Regions from separate parts of the Aliivibrio sp. S10_S31 genome, predicted to be linked through region 1. Evidence: predicted binding sites of a transcription regulator. Region 1 holds the regulator's gene; the other holds the start of a gene.
What was found. Region 1 encodes MetJ, which represses methionine synthesis genes. Its sites were predicted from a motif close to TTAGACNTNTANANGTCTAA; they were not measured.
Positions count from the first base shown of each region.

Region 1 (7,003 bases):
CCGAAATAGTCAGCGTTAACTGTAAATGCTGCCGCTAATTCAACGTTAATAATGTCACTCTTCAGATCATCGCCAGTACGTCCCCAGTAACCTTCAGCACCTTCTTCATGAGCGTAAGAACCTGTCGCTTCAAGACGAAGGTTATCGTTCACTTTGTATGATGGACGTGCTGCAACGATGTAACGTTTTAGGTCTTTAGCACCAAATAGTTCATCTAATGCCGCAAAATACGTTACTTCTGAACCCATTTGCCAGTTTTCAGAAATGTTTACCACACCGCCTGAAGTGAAGAAGATAGATTCAGCATTGTCATCGCCACCTGACCAGCTACCAAAGTTCACACCACGGTTTTGCGCTGCGCCTTTACCGTAAGCAATCGCTGTTTGTGACCAACCATCTAGGCCGTAGTAACTAGAGTTTAATGTGATAGATGCGCCAAAACCGTCATCATCTTGAACATTAGCTTGAGTGATGTATTTGAAATCAAAATCTAAGCTACCAAAGCCAACATCAACACCGTAGTAGTATAAATCGTGTGAGGTTAGTGTTTGTCGACCATCAGCACCGGGACCATTATTGATATCACCGTCTGTATCTGCAGCAACAATTGCAAAACCTGCTGTGTTGCCACCAAGTTTAGTTTGAATACCTGCACCAACACCTGATGATTGTTTCCAGAATTCACCCGATAGTGCACTTGCAGAACGGTTTAGGTAACGTTGACCACCCCAGATAGACGTATCTTCACCTAGGTAAGATAAACCACCAATTTCAACATAAGTTTCTTTGATTTCAAATTGTGCCGTTGTGTTGGCTTTTTGGCTACCAGGAGATGAGTAAGCGTAAGAGTTACCATTACCGTATTCAGAACGAACGACAAAGTCAGACCAAACACCATTAGCATGTTCAGTATGTTTTTTGATTACGAATTCAACTTGGTTAGTACTTTTTCCGTGAGTACCTGCTGTTTTATAGTCTGGCTTACCAAATTCAGTATCTACTGTTTCGCCATCAACCATACGGAAGTTCATTGACGCGTAACCGTGAACTTCCCAACCATCTGAAATAACATCAGTTCCATTTACTTTTTCAACTTTTGGTGCAGCTTCATCACCTGCGATGACATCCAGTGCAACATCGGTTTCTGCAAGTGTAGCGCCAGAAAATAGTGCTGTAGAAACAGCTGCGGCAAGCAATGTGTATTTATTCATTTTCATCTTAAAATCCTATTTCCTTTTTTCAGGATATTTTGATTTGAAAACGTTTACTTAACTCATGGCAGTGTAGGGAAGTGAAGTAAACATCTGTCGTTATCGAACGAGACACAGATTAAAAATAAATAGGTATTTTGCCCTCCTCCTCTTTTTAAGGATGATAGGGCGTAGTACTAAGGATGAGAAAAATGAATGGCAGGTCTTCTTTTGATAATAATCACACTTAGTAGGAGTGATTGAAAATATTTATGAGATAAGGCTCACGTCGAAAGATATTTTGAAATTAGAAATAATGAAGAAAATCGTAAAAGAGGGAAATTAAGAAATAATCAGAAATGTGATCTAACCAACAATAGACATTGTTGGCTAGAAATAGTTCATATTTTATTCATTAATTTAAGGTAAAGGAGGGGTTATTTACACTTAGAAACCATCATTGATTTTGGCTCTCCTTGGGAAGTGAACTCTAAGCTCCAAACGTAGTTACCATCTTCAGGAAGATAGATGGCGGTATCTTGGCCATAGCCACCAGTAATGAGTTTATTTGATTGTCCCAATTTGGGTGATAGTCCTTCGGCTGTGTATTGAGCGCCCCAGTCTTTTGTTGCATATTGCATTTTATAAGGGCCTCGTTTTTCATTGATGACCACTTGATAAATGTTGTTTCCTTTATATTGATACGCTCTGGTTTCTTTATGGCTCCAACGAGAGTCAGAGAAATCGCCAATTAAATATAAGGTATCTTGTAAAGGGGCGTTGGTGTCTGTGATAGTAGGGTTATCGCATTGCGCCATAAAACCACTGCCATATAGCGCTATTTCTTTTTGCTCTGTGATAGGTCCTGTACTATTTGGCTCTTCTATTGTTAAAAATCGACTTTCAAAGTTGGATAATGGGATGGTGTATATTCCATTCATTGGAGTAAAAATCTGCTCGGTGATGAGATCAATTAAGTTACCTTTTGACCCAAGCTGTTCTGCATCTAAGGAGAGCGTTTGATCTGCCTCTTGAGTACTTACCATATAAACAATTGCATCATTTTCAGATTGTTTATGATCGATATAGACTTCTTTATTTGCTACTAAATTAACTCTTTTACCTTTAGATAAAGCAGGGTGCTTAATACGTAATTGCATTAATGCGGTAACGTAATTTTTTAAATCCGTTTGCTCTGGAGTCAACTTGGCGGTAAGACCATCAATTTTGGCAGATGATCGAGCTATGTGATCATCACAAAGCCCTTTAATGGCACAGGTATCTTTATTCTCTTTTTTGGAAAAACCGTCAACTTGATCACCAATTTCATCACCATAGTATAGGGTTATTGGGCCTGTATAAGCGGCTTGAAAAGAGAGGGCTGCTTTGTGTCGAGTCCAATAGTTTTTGTCATTTGGATTAGCAATATCACCACGTTGAAGTAAGTCACCAAAGCGAACAACATCGTGATTTCCTAGCATTAAATTCGGTACAGCATGAGGAGGGTAAAGCTCGTGCATTTGCATACCTTGATTAAGCCAATCCCCTCCTTTATGTCCTACGCCACTTTCATTAACTGCAAAGGTTTCAGCAATGCGAAAACGCAGAGGAAAGTCAAAAGCTGAGCAAAGAGCAGGATTTTTTTCGCTGCCATAACCTGTTTCAGTTATGTAGTTTTCGTTATTCCAGATCTCGGCAACCATATAGCCGAGTGGATTTACTTGTTCACCTTTATTATTGGTATAAAAGGTTTCTTTTGATGCGGCGTCAACGGCTTTACGAATGTTCGTCCAAGATTGTGTTGGCACTTGGTAGGCTTGGTCTAATCGCCAGCCGTCGATTTTTAATTCTTTAATCCAGTAGGTTGCGACTTCTTTATAAAAAGCTTCGCTTTCAGGGTAGTTAACAGGATTGTGCTCTCCTGCTGGAAGTAACCCTGTTGGCGATGGCTTAATCAGTCCTTTTTTATGGTGGCCAAATACGCCATCAAATAATACGTAAATACCACGCTTGTGAGCCTCTTCAACCAGTTCTTTGGCTTTTTCTAATGTGCCAAAGCGTGGATCTATTTTAAAAAAGTCAGTAGCAAAATATCCGGTAGCATCGAGTTTATCAGCCCAATGGTCTTGATTATCTAGAGGGGCAGATTCAAAGACAGGAGTCATCCAAATGGCATTCATACCAAGCGATTGAATGTAATCTAATGAATCAATAATTCCTTGTAAGTCACCATTATGATGACTTGGGCCATAGCCAGTGCCATGTCCGATTGTGTTATCACCATCGACAAAGCTTTCGACCATGATTTGGTAAATTCGTAAGTTATCGCTTTGTGCCGTCATTTGCGGATCACACTGATAAGCTAAGGAAGAGAGGTCATTATTAGATGTTGAGCTACATGCGCTCAAAAGTGAGGTAATAGCGAGGGCTATTGTTGTTTTTGCGATCTGTTTTTTCACAGTAAGTCCTTTATATTTATAAGTAGGGCACTGTGATTATTTATTAGCCAAGAGGGAATGTAATCCTCCTAATTTTATTAAAAGAAGGAGGAGACAAAAGGAGGAGGAATAAAACGTATTTACTCTTCGTCAAACGCTTCGAATTCGATCCCCATTGCCGTCATTAATGCTTTTGCTTCAGCTGGAATATCATCTGGACGATCTTTACGTAGATCTTCATCTGTTGGTAAAGGCTGGCCAGTGTATGCGTGGAGGAATGCTTCACACAATAATTCACTGTTTGTCGCATGACGTAGGTTGCTTACTTGGCGACGAGTACGCTCGTCAGTAAGGATTTGAAGTACCTTTGTTGGAATAGAAACAGTAATTTTTTTTACTTGTTCGCTTTTTTTACCATGTTCGGCATAAGGACTTAAATAGTCACCATTCCAATCAGCCATTGTTCACCTTCGTTCAGAATTATTGATGTATATAAGTAGAATAGGCGATTTTAGCGATATTTACCGCTAAAAGTAAAGACATATAGACGTCTAGAAGTGTTGACGTCTCATTTTGTGGTGGTAAAGTAGACTATATACTTATGGATTAGCGTATATCAGTCATATTAATTATATGAGCGGGAAATTGCGAAGGAAAATTATCTATTATTAGAAATAAATTTCGGTAATTAATTTTATGTAATTATGAAATTTAAGACATGAAGATAAAGACATTCCCTTGTAAGCCTGTTTAGATAGTTTATATCGTTGGTATTACATTACTGCACCGCAGTTTGGAAGGGAAATTATGAGCGAAAGAAAACCTGCAACTATTGCTGTTCGTACCGGCATTGAAACAGACTCACAACATAACGCTGTTGTGCCACCTATCTACTTATCAACTAACTATAGTTTCCCAGAATTTGGGGATGTGCCTAAGTATGATTATGCTCGTTCTGGAAATCCAACTCGAACTCAATTAGAAACCACTCTTTCAGATTTAGAAGGTGGTGCAGGTGCAGTAGTAACTAACTGTGGAACATCCGCTCTTAATTTAATGGTATCGGCACTGCTTGGTCCTGACGATTTAATTGTTGCTCCCCATGATTGTTATGGAGGAACTTATCGATTGTTTAATACCCGTGCAAATAAAGGAGATTTTCAAACTTTATTTGTAGACCAATCTAATACTGAAGCTTTAGATGCTGCAATTGCTAAAAAGCCAAAATTAATCTTACTTGAAACCCCTTCAAATCCATTAGTACGTGTGGTGGATATTGCTGAAATTTGCCAAAAAGCGGCTCAAGTTGGTGCGTTAGTCGCAGTAGACAACACTTTCCTTTCTCCTGTACTACAGCAGCCTCTCTCTTTAGGGGCGGATTTTGTTATTCACTCTACGACTAAATATATTAACGGACATTCTGATGTTGTTGGCGGTGTACTTATCGCTAAAACAAAAGATCATGCGGATGAGCTTGCATGGTGGGGGAACTGTATTGGAGCTACTGGTACTGCATTTGATAGCTACTTAACACTGCGTGGTATTCGAACATTGGGTGCACGTATGCGTGTGCATGAAGAAAATGCAATGGAAGTTCTCAAATGTCTTCAAGAACAGTCATTAGTAGGTACGATTTACCACCCAAGTTTACCTGATCATCCCGGTCATGAAATTGCAAAGCGTCAACAAGCAGGCTTTGGTGCTATGCTCAGTTTTGAACTAAATGGTTCACTTGAGCAATTGAAAGTATTCGTTAAAGAATTGAAATACTTCTCTTTAGCCGAGTCTTTAGGTGGTGTTGAAAGTTTGATTGCGCATCCAGGAACCATGACACATAGAGCGATGTCTGATGAAGCTCAAGAAGAAGCCGGATTAGCTCCAACATTATTGAGATTATCTGTTGGATTAGAAGATAGCCGAGATCTTATCGCTGATCTTCAACAAGCATTTACGATTGCCGCAGAGGTGAAATAATGACAAAACCTTGTTCTCGTCAATTACACAAATTTGGTGGTAGCAGCTTAGCTGACCCTGAGTGCTACCGCCGAGTTGCCACCATCTTAAAAGAATATTCAAATGAACATGATTTGATTGTTGTTTCTGCAGCAGGTAATACAACAAACCGTATTTTAGAGTGGATAGATAACCTTTCTAAAGATGGGCGTTTAGCTCATAACACATTAGAGTCTTTGCGGACATACCAACAGGAATTGATAACTGAATTACTGTCTGCTGAGAATGCTGAACCTTTATTGGCTGTTTTACATCAAGAATTGATTGCGATAGGGCAATTACATGCACCGTTAACAGAGGTGCAGCAAGCTGATGTATTAGGTCATGGTGAAGTATGGTCTTCAAGATTACTTTCTGCGTATTTAAATCAAATTGATTTACAAGCAGCTCCTCTTGATTCTCGAACCTTTCTAAGGGCAGAGCGAGCAGCGCAACCTGAAGTGGATCGTGTGCAGTCTTGGCCTTTGTTTAAAGAGCAGGTAGCTCAGCATCCACATGGACGAATTGTGATTACTGGTTTTATGGCTCGCAATCAAAAAGGAGAAACCGTACTTCTTGGTCGAAATGGTTCTGATTATTCGGCAACCATGATTGGTGCCCTTGGTGAGGCGTCGTGCGTTACTATCTGGAGTGATGTTGCTGGTGTGTTTAGTGCTGATCCTAGAAAAGTTGAAGATGCGTGTTTACTGCCATTATTAAGATTGGATGAAGCGAGTGAGTTAGCTCGTTTAGCCGCGCCGGTATTGCACAGTAGAACATTACAACCTGTAGCTCAAAGTGCATTAGATTTGAGTTTACGTTGCAGTTATCAGCCTGAATCTGGTTCAACCCGAATTGAGCGTGTATTGGCTTCTGGACGAGGTGCAAAAATTGTCACGTCATTAGAAGATGTCTATTTGATCCAGCTTGGCTTTGGTCGTGGACAAGATTTTGAACGCGCTCAACAAGAGGTTCTTTCTTTACTTACTCGTTCTCAACTGCAGCCATTAGCCTTAGAGCCTCAAGCTGATCAGTTTACATTATTGCTCGCTTATACTTCTGAAGTCGTGAATGAAGCGTTAGAAGTGCTACAAAACTCAGCGGTACATGCTGAAATTAAGCTAAAAGAAGGCTATTCAATGGTTGCTGCTGTTGGGGCGGGTGTTACCGCGAATGCCATTCATAGTCATGGTTTTTATCATCAACTGAAAAATTCCCCTCTTGAATTTGTGTACGCATCAGAATCGGGCTTAAGTCTTGTCGCTATTTTACGTAAAGTTGATACCTCATCGATCATTAATGCCATTCATAACAGCTTATTCCAAGCGCAAAAACGAGTGGGATTGATCCTGTGTGGACATGGAAATATTGGTTCTCAATGGT
Region 1 covers NZ_JAAUWR010000003.1:175,580-182,582, forward strand. The annotation lists gene HC728_RS03780 (carbohydrate porin) at 1-1,217, opposite strand, end outside; gene HC728_RS03785 (alpha-amylase family glycosyl hydrolase) at 1,628-3,649, opposite strand; gene metJ (met regulon transcriptional regulator MetJ) at 3,769-4,089, opposite strand; gene HC728_RS03795 (O-succinylhomoserine (thiol)-lyase) at 4,436-5,602, shown strand; gene HC728_RS03800 (bifunctional aspartate kinase/homoserine dehydrogenase II) at 5,602-7,003, shown strand, end outside.

Region 2 (7,003 bases), on a different contig from region 1:
GATTCTAAATCTTCTAATGTTTTTTTACCGTTCAGTTTATTGGTCGTAAAGTTAACTAACGCACCAATAAAGATAGAACCAACAACGATAGTGTAAATATCTAAAGATAGACCTGGGATTGTCTCGCCGTTAAACAAGAAAACACCTACGATTGGTAAGAAAGGAAGAATCGCATAGTAAGATGGTGCGTTCACTTCCATTGCAGAAATATCGACTTTCTCCATTGGTGTGTTTTCTTTCTTATCAAGGTATTTATTCCAGAAGAATGCGGCTGCTGCCATCACGATGATTGCACAAATTGATACAGGAAGTACGGTTTCAACTGCGAAAACATGAAGAGGTAAACCTGATTTCTCTGCTGCAACAATTACATCACCTGATGTAGGTGAAAGGATGATTGCTGCTGGTGATGCACACACTGCAACCGCTGCAGGGCGTGAGATACCCATTGCCGTCATCATCGGGAATAGGGTTGCCATTAATAGAACACCAAGGCCTGTAGCAGAACTTACAGCAAGAGACATTAGACACGCTACGATGTAAGCAGCAACTAATAGAATGTAAGGTGATTTAATGAATGCTAATGGTTTTGAAAATTGCTTAACAACGACATTATTTGCACCGATGTGAGTCATGTAAGAGGCAAAACCACAAAGAAGCATGATTTGCATACCTAAGCCGCCGCCACGGTATTGAAGCATGTATTTCACATACTCAAGCGCATCTGTTAATAGGCTACCTGTAGCCGTTACTTTTGCAGGAAGAACTGAATGACCTAAAAGACCTGCAATAATTAGCAGTGCTAAACCCGCTGTCAGTAATACGCCTGCAGCTTTATATCCTTTTACGATAAAGTAACCAACAAATATGGTGATCACTAAACCAATTAATAACTCCAACATGGAATTTCCCTCTATTAAGTTTCAAATATTCAAAAATTGTGTAATTTACAAACATCTTCTTACACATTTCATCACACAAATTTACCTAAGTTTTATCTGTGGCACATCTGATACTTTGCATCTATATGATCTAAAACAAACAAAAAACAATTCTGTTAATAGTGCGATGAATAATTGTTATTTTTATTGTAACAAAAGGATAAAAACTTGAAATTAAGCAAGGTATTTTTGAGATCTTAATAAGAATAGGTTGTTTTTTAACCGTGACTAGACGAAGGGAAAATAGCGTTTATACTAGCTTGATTCAAATTCCGTAAATAGAACTTCATTATGTTATTTCAAACTATGCAATATATCCTTATTCCTGCTTTGCTTGGTGCTCAAATTATTTTGACCATCATTTTGCATAAAGGAGATATTTGCCCAGGTCAACGTGGTCGCGTACATAAGTGGTTGCCTGCACTGATTTTAGGTTGGTGTGCGATTGCTGGTTTTGGTATGACTTACGCGCCGATATTTGCAATGAATTTTATTCCTGCAATCGCAATTACTGGTTTTTATTTAAGTGTAAAAACGGGTAAAACACGAGATAAAGGGCCACTGATTGTTTTGGCATTAGCCAATGGTTTTGCCGCTGCAAGTTTTGTTAATTTAGCACTTGGTTCTGGGTCCTTTACTCAATTATTTTATGCGTTAATCGGTCCATTTATTTTTGGTGCTCTATTTGCTCACCTGCTTTTAACTCTTGCTCGTACTCGTCTACAAGCCTTCCATAAGATTTTACCAATTAGTGGTATCGTTGGCGGTATCATTATGGCTGTGATTTTACTTTGCCAAACATTAAGTGTTCATGAGATCTTTCTAGATCGTATGGCAGTGAAGTTAGCGATTGCTTTAGGTTTGATGCTATTAAGTATTGGTTTTTGGACTTATCACTTATTTAAACAACAGGCGATCAAGTGGCAATTTTTGCTAATAGCGAACATTATTATGGCTATTTCTGGTTATTATCAGTTTCAGTTGTTTTTTGTGAGATAGAGCAAACATTCTGTTCGAAAATTGGTCTAATCTAAGTTTGTCTCTTAAGCAACATGGAGGGTATAGATTGGATTTAAGCAACGCACATGGCCTAGAAAGTGGAATTCTACTCGGCATCATAAATGAAAAATTGCGCTTGGAATGCCACAGTCTAGAAGAATTATCCAGCATGTATGAGCTTGATACACAAGGAGTTCAAGACAAGCTCAGTAGTTTGGGTTACCAGTATGACCCATTAACAAATCAATTTAAGTCATTTTAATCCCAACTAAATGACTCTGGCTCTGCTGTTTCGCAGTAGAGAAAAATGCTTGTAAATATTTTTTATCATGTTCGCTGTCTCTAACGGCAGCGAACAATCTTCGCCACAATCCTTTCCCTAACGGTTTACTCTCGATTAGTCCTTGTCGTGAAAACTCACTGATAGCCCAATTTGGTAGAGCTGCTACTCCTAAACCTGCTGATACCATTTGTACTAACATCAATGTGTTTTCGGCTTGTTTCCATTTTGCAGGTTCTACATGATTGGGTGATAAGAAATGCTTAACGACATCTAATCGCTGCTTTTGCACTGGATAAGTCAACATGGTTTGATCTAATAAATCTTTTGGTTCAATACTGTCTTTATTGGCGAGCGGGTGATTGGTTGCCATGACTAAACGCATCTCAAAATCAAATAATGGTTCATAATGCACTTCACTGCGTGGTTGAATATCAGAAGTGATCACCAAATCTAAATCGCCATTAACTAATGCAGGTAGTGGTTCAAAGCCAAAACCCGATGAAAAATCCAATTCCACTTCAGGCCAACTGATTTGATATTCTTTAATTGCTGGCATTAGCCATTGAAAACAAGAGTGGCATTCAATCGCCATATGTAATCGTCCATGGAGATCTTCTTTCAAACTGGCAATTTCATATTCCGCTTTTGCTAACTTAGGTAAAAGATCATCGGCGAGTTTTAATAGGATCTCGCCTTCAGAGGTGAACTTTACTGGACGTGTTTTTCGTAAAAATACGCTGCTGCCTAAACGAGTTTCAAAATCTTTAAGCTGATGTGATAACGCTGATTGAGTGAGATGAAGAGCGTTTGCTGTTGCGGTTAACGATCCTGTATCACGCAATGTGGTTAAGGTTTTTAGATGTTTTAATTCAATCATTACTGTTCCTCAAGTTCCGTTTGAGTAAGTTCAATTATCTTCACAGTAAAGTGAAAAGGCTACAAAGTAAACATCTAGACGGCTAAATAAAGTTAATCGATTTAAATAGAAATTTGTTTAGTTGAATATAATTCATAATCAAAGTGAAAGATTAGAAATTGTACAGTTAGAAAAAAAACGTCATTGTTTAGCCATCTAAACGGCTAAAGGAATTAGACAAATGACAACAGAATTGAAGACAAAAACCGTAACTCATATTTTAGGTTATCCACGAGTTGGTGCTCAGCGAGAATTAAAGTTTGCTCAGGAAAAATATTGGCGTGGCGAGATAGAGCAGAAAGAACTATTGGCCGTAGGCAGTGAATTACGCCAACGTCACTGGAAAGATCAATCCGCTTCAGGGCTGGATTTTGTGACTGCGGGTGATTTTGCTTGGTACGATCATGTATTAACCACAAGTTTACTCTTAGGGCATGTGCCAGCCCGTCATAGCAACGGTTTCCCTGATTTAGATACGTTATTTAAAGTAGGGCGTGGTCAATCTCAAAACAGCTGTGGCTGTGGTGAAGCCGCATCGGATATGACCAAGTGGTTTAATACCAATTATCACTACATCGTGCCGGAATTTTCTAAAAACGATAAATTCAATGTGAGTTGGTCACAACTTTTTGATGAGATTGCAGAGGCACAAAAGCAAGGACATAACGTTAAGCCTGTTTTATTAGGCCCACTTAGTTACCTTTGGTTAGGGAAAGAAGTGAATGATGAAGAGGTTGAACAAGGATTTGATCGTTTATCATTATTGCCTCGTCTATTGACCGCTTATCAAGCTATTTTTTCTAAACTTAGTGCGTTAGGGGTTGAATGGGTTCAAATTGATGAGCCAATTCTCGCATTAGAATTACCAAAAGCATGGGCGGACTCTTTTAAATTAGCTTATCAAGTGATTCAAAGTGATGTGAAATTACTTTTAACCACCTATTTTGACGGCGTAGAGCATCATTTAGATAAAATCACAAAACTTGCAGTAAATGGTTTACATATTGATGTTTCTGCGGCTCCTGACCAGTTAGATGCGATTGTGAGTGCGCTGCCAAAAGAGTGGGTATTATCCGTCGGTGCCGTTAATGGCCGTAATGTATGGCGTGCTGATTTAGAACGTTTGCATGAAAAACTGCAGCCAGTAAAAGATGCGTTGGGTGAGAAGTTATGGATTGCAAGTTCATGTTCATTATTGCATAGCCCCGTCGATTTAGATCAAGAGACGGAACTATCAAAAGAAACACTGCAATGGTTTGCGTTTGCTAAGCAAAAATTAAGAGAAGTGACGCTGTTAGCAGATGCGCTAGATGGCAATCAAAATGCGATTTTAGCTTGTCATCAATACAGTCAACCACTGCGTGAGCGTGAGAGTGCGGAGCACATTAATAAGCCAGCAGTACAGCAACGTTTAGCTGCTATTACGCCAGCGTTAGCCGAGCGTGCAGAAGCATATTCTGTTCGAGCACAGCATCAAGCTGAAAAGCTGGGCTTACCATTATTACCAACCACCACGATTGGCTCTTTTCCACAAACCTCAGATATTCGTCAGCAACGTAGTGCATATCGAACGGGTAAGTTGAATGAACAAGATTATGTTACCGCAATGAAAGGGCATATTGCTGATGCAGTAGAGCGTCAGGAGCGTTTGGATCTGGATGTGCTGGTACATGGTGAGGCTGAGCGTAATGACATGGTTGAATATTTCGCTGAGAATCTAAATGGATTTCAAGCAACACGATTTGGCTGGGTGCAAAGTTATGGTTCTCGTTGTGTAAAACCAGCAATCGTGGTGGCTGATATTGAGCGTGAAGCACCTATTACAGTGAGTTGGACGCAATACGCTCAATCGTTAACGACCAAACAAATGAAAGGAATGTTAACTGGCCCGGTAACTATTCTTGGTTGGACGTTCCCTCGTGAAGACATTACACGTAAAGAAATCGCACAGCAGTTAGCTTTGGTATTACGAGATGAGGTTTCTGATCTTCAGCAAGCGGGCATTAATATTATTCAAATTGATGAACCTGCGATTCGTGAAGGGTTGCCAATTAAGAAAAGCGATCAAAAAGCGTATTTAGATTGGGCAGTTGAAGCCTTTAAGATTTCAGCGGCCAGTGCTAAATCAGAAACACAAATTCATACTCACATGTGTTATAGCGAGTTCAATGAAATTATTGAATCAGTAGCGGCGTTAGATGCGGATGTGATTACGATTGAAACCTCTCGTTCAAATATGGAGTTATTGAAAGCGTTTGAAGACTTCAACTATCCAAATGAAATTGGACCGGGTGTGTATGATATTCACTCGCCCAATATTCCAAGCCAAGAGTGGATTGTTGACCTCATTGAAACCGCGGCAGCAAAAATACCAGTAGAGCGTTTGTGGGTTAATCCTGATTGTGGTCTGAAAACCCGAAACTGGAAAGAGACAGAAGCGGCGCTTGAAAACATGGTGAATGCGGCAAAAATATTGCGTAAGAAATGGCAATCAAACGCGGCTTAATTTGCAATAATATATTTTTAAGTAAGAGCGAAGCCAATCATAGGCTTCGCTTTTTATTTTGTGCTATCGAGTTGTGACCCACAGTGCGTGGATCATTCCAGGAATCCAGAATAAAAGCGTCAATATGATATTAATAAGAAGATCTTTTCCGACACCTTTGGCAAAGAAAACACCAAGTGGTGGCAGTAATACACATAAAATAATTAAAAACAGTTTGTTCATATATTATCCTTAATAAAATGAAGTTGAGATTTCACGTTAGTTTGTTATTACATTAATATCAATGTATTTGTTTGGTTATTAATATTATTCCCATTAATAACCCAAGCTATACTTTTTTATTTATGCAGAATTACGAGCAATTAACTCAGGGCTTAAAATTAAGCTTTGAGGTACGCTGTCTTTATCATTGATTTGATTAATTAAACGATGACCTGCTTGGCGACCAATATCCCGAATTGGAGAAGATACAAAGGTAAGTGATGGTTGAATTAGTTCAGCTTCAGGCACATCATCAAATCCAATAATCGCAACTTGTTGTCCAATGTAGTTATCTTTACCTACACTGCGATTCGCTCGGTTAACGCCATATACTGCACCAAAAGCTGTTGATGAATAGTGACAAAGTATAGCGGTAATTTTAGGGTTCTTATTCATCAATTGATTCACGGCTTCTGCTGATGCGGTTTGGCTTTTATCGCATTCAACAACCCATTCTGGTTTAAAAGGTAAACCAAACTGCATTAGGGTGCTGCAATAGCCACCTAAACGCTCAGCACGACTTAAAGAATCACTTTGTCCACCAACATAAGCAATTTGTCGATGGCCTTGTTTAATAAGGTATTCAGTAGCAATTTTAGCCGCTTGCATATTATCAGGACCAACGAAATCGATCTGTTGATTTATTTTAGCTCGAGCCACACAAACAATAGGAAGGCCTACGTTTTTAACTTTATCAAGGTTTGGGATCCCTGAATCACGAATAGGGCAGAAGATGATTCCACCAATATCTTGAGCAATCATGGTTGCTAAACATTGATCAAATTTTTCTTGGCTTGTGCCTGATTGAGCAAGAAAAAGCATATAACCTTTTTCTTCTAAGACTTCACTTATTCCTGCGGCAACTTCCGCATAATAAGGATCACTGATGTCGCGTAAGATTAGGCCGATTAAAGTCGACTTTTGTGAGCGTAGGTTAGAGGCTGTGCGGTTTTTTATATAACCCAAATCTTGTACGGCTTGATTCACTTTATCAATCGTATCAGAAGATATGCGTCCTTTTTCGCTTAGCACCATCGAAACCGTGGTTACAGAAACCCCTGCACGTTCAGCGACATCCTTTATATTTGCTTTTTTAT
Region 2 covers NZ_JAAUWR010000004.1:84,050-91,052, reverse strand. The annotation lists gene dcuC (anaerobic C4-dicarboxylate transporter DcuC) at 1-902, opposite strand, end outside; gene HC728_RS04745 (hypothetical protein) at 1,233-1,940, shown strand; gene HC728_RS04740 (DUF4250 domain-containing protein) at 2,008-2,202, shown strand; gene HC728_RS04735 (LysR substrate-binding domain-containing protein) at 2,189-3,100, opposite strand; gene metE (5-methyltetrahydropteroyltriglutamate--homocysteine S-methyltransferase) at 3,321-5,645, shown strand; gene HC728_RS04725 (YqaE/Pmp3 family membrane protein) at 5,709-5,867, opposite strand; gene HC728_RS04720 (Mal regulon transcriptional regulator MalI) at 5,988-7,003, opposite strand, start outside.
Region 2: the regulator MetJ is predicted to act here: its motif matches at 3,167-3,186, upstream of metE (5-methyltetrahydropteroyltriglutamate--homocysteine S-methyltransferase).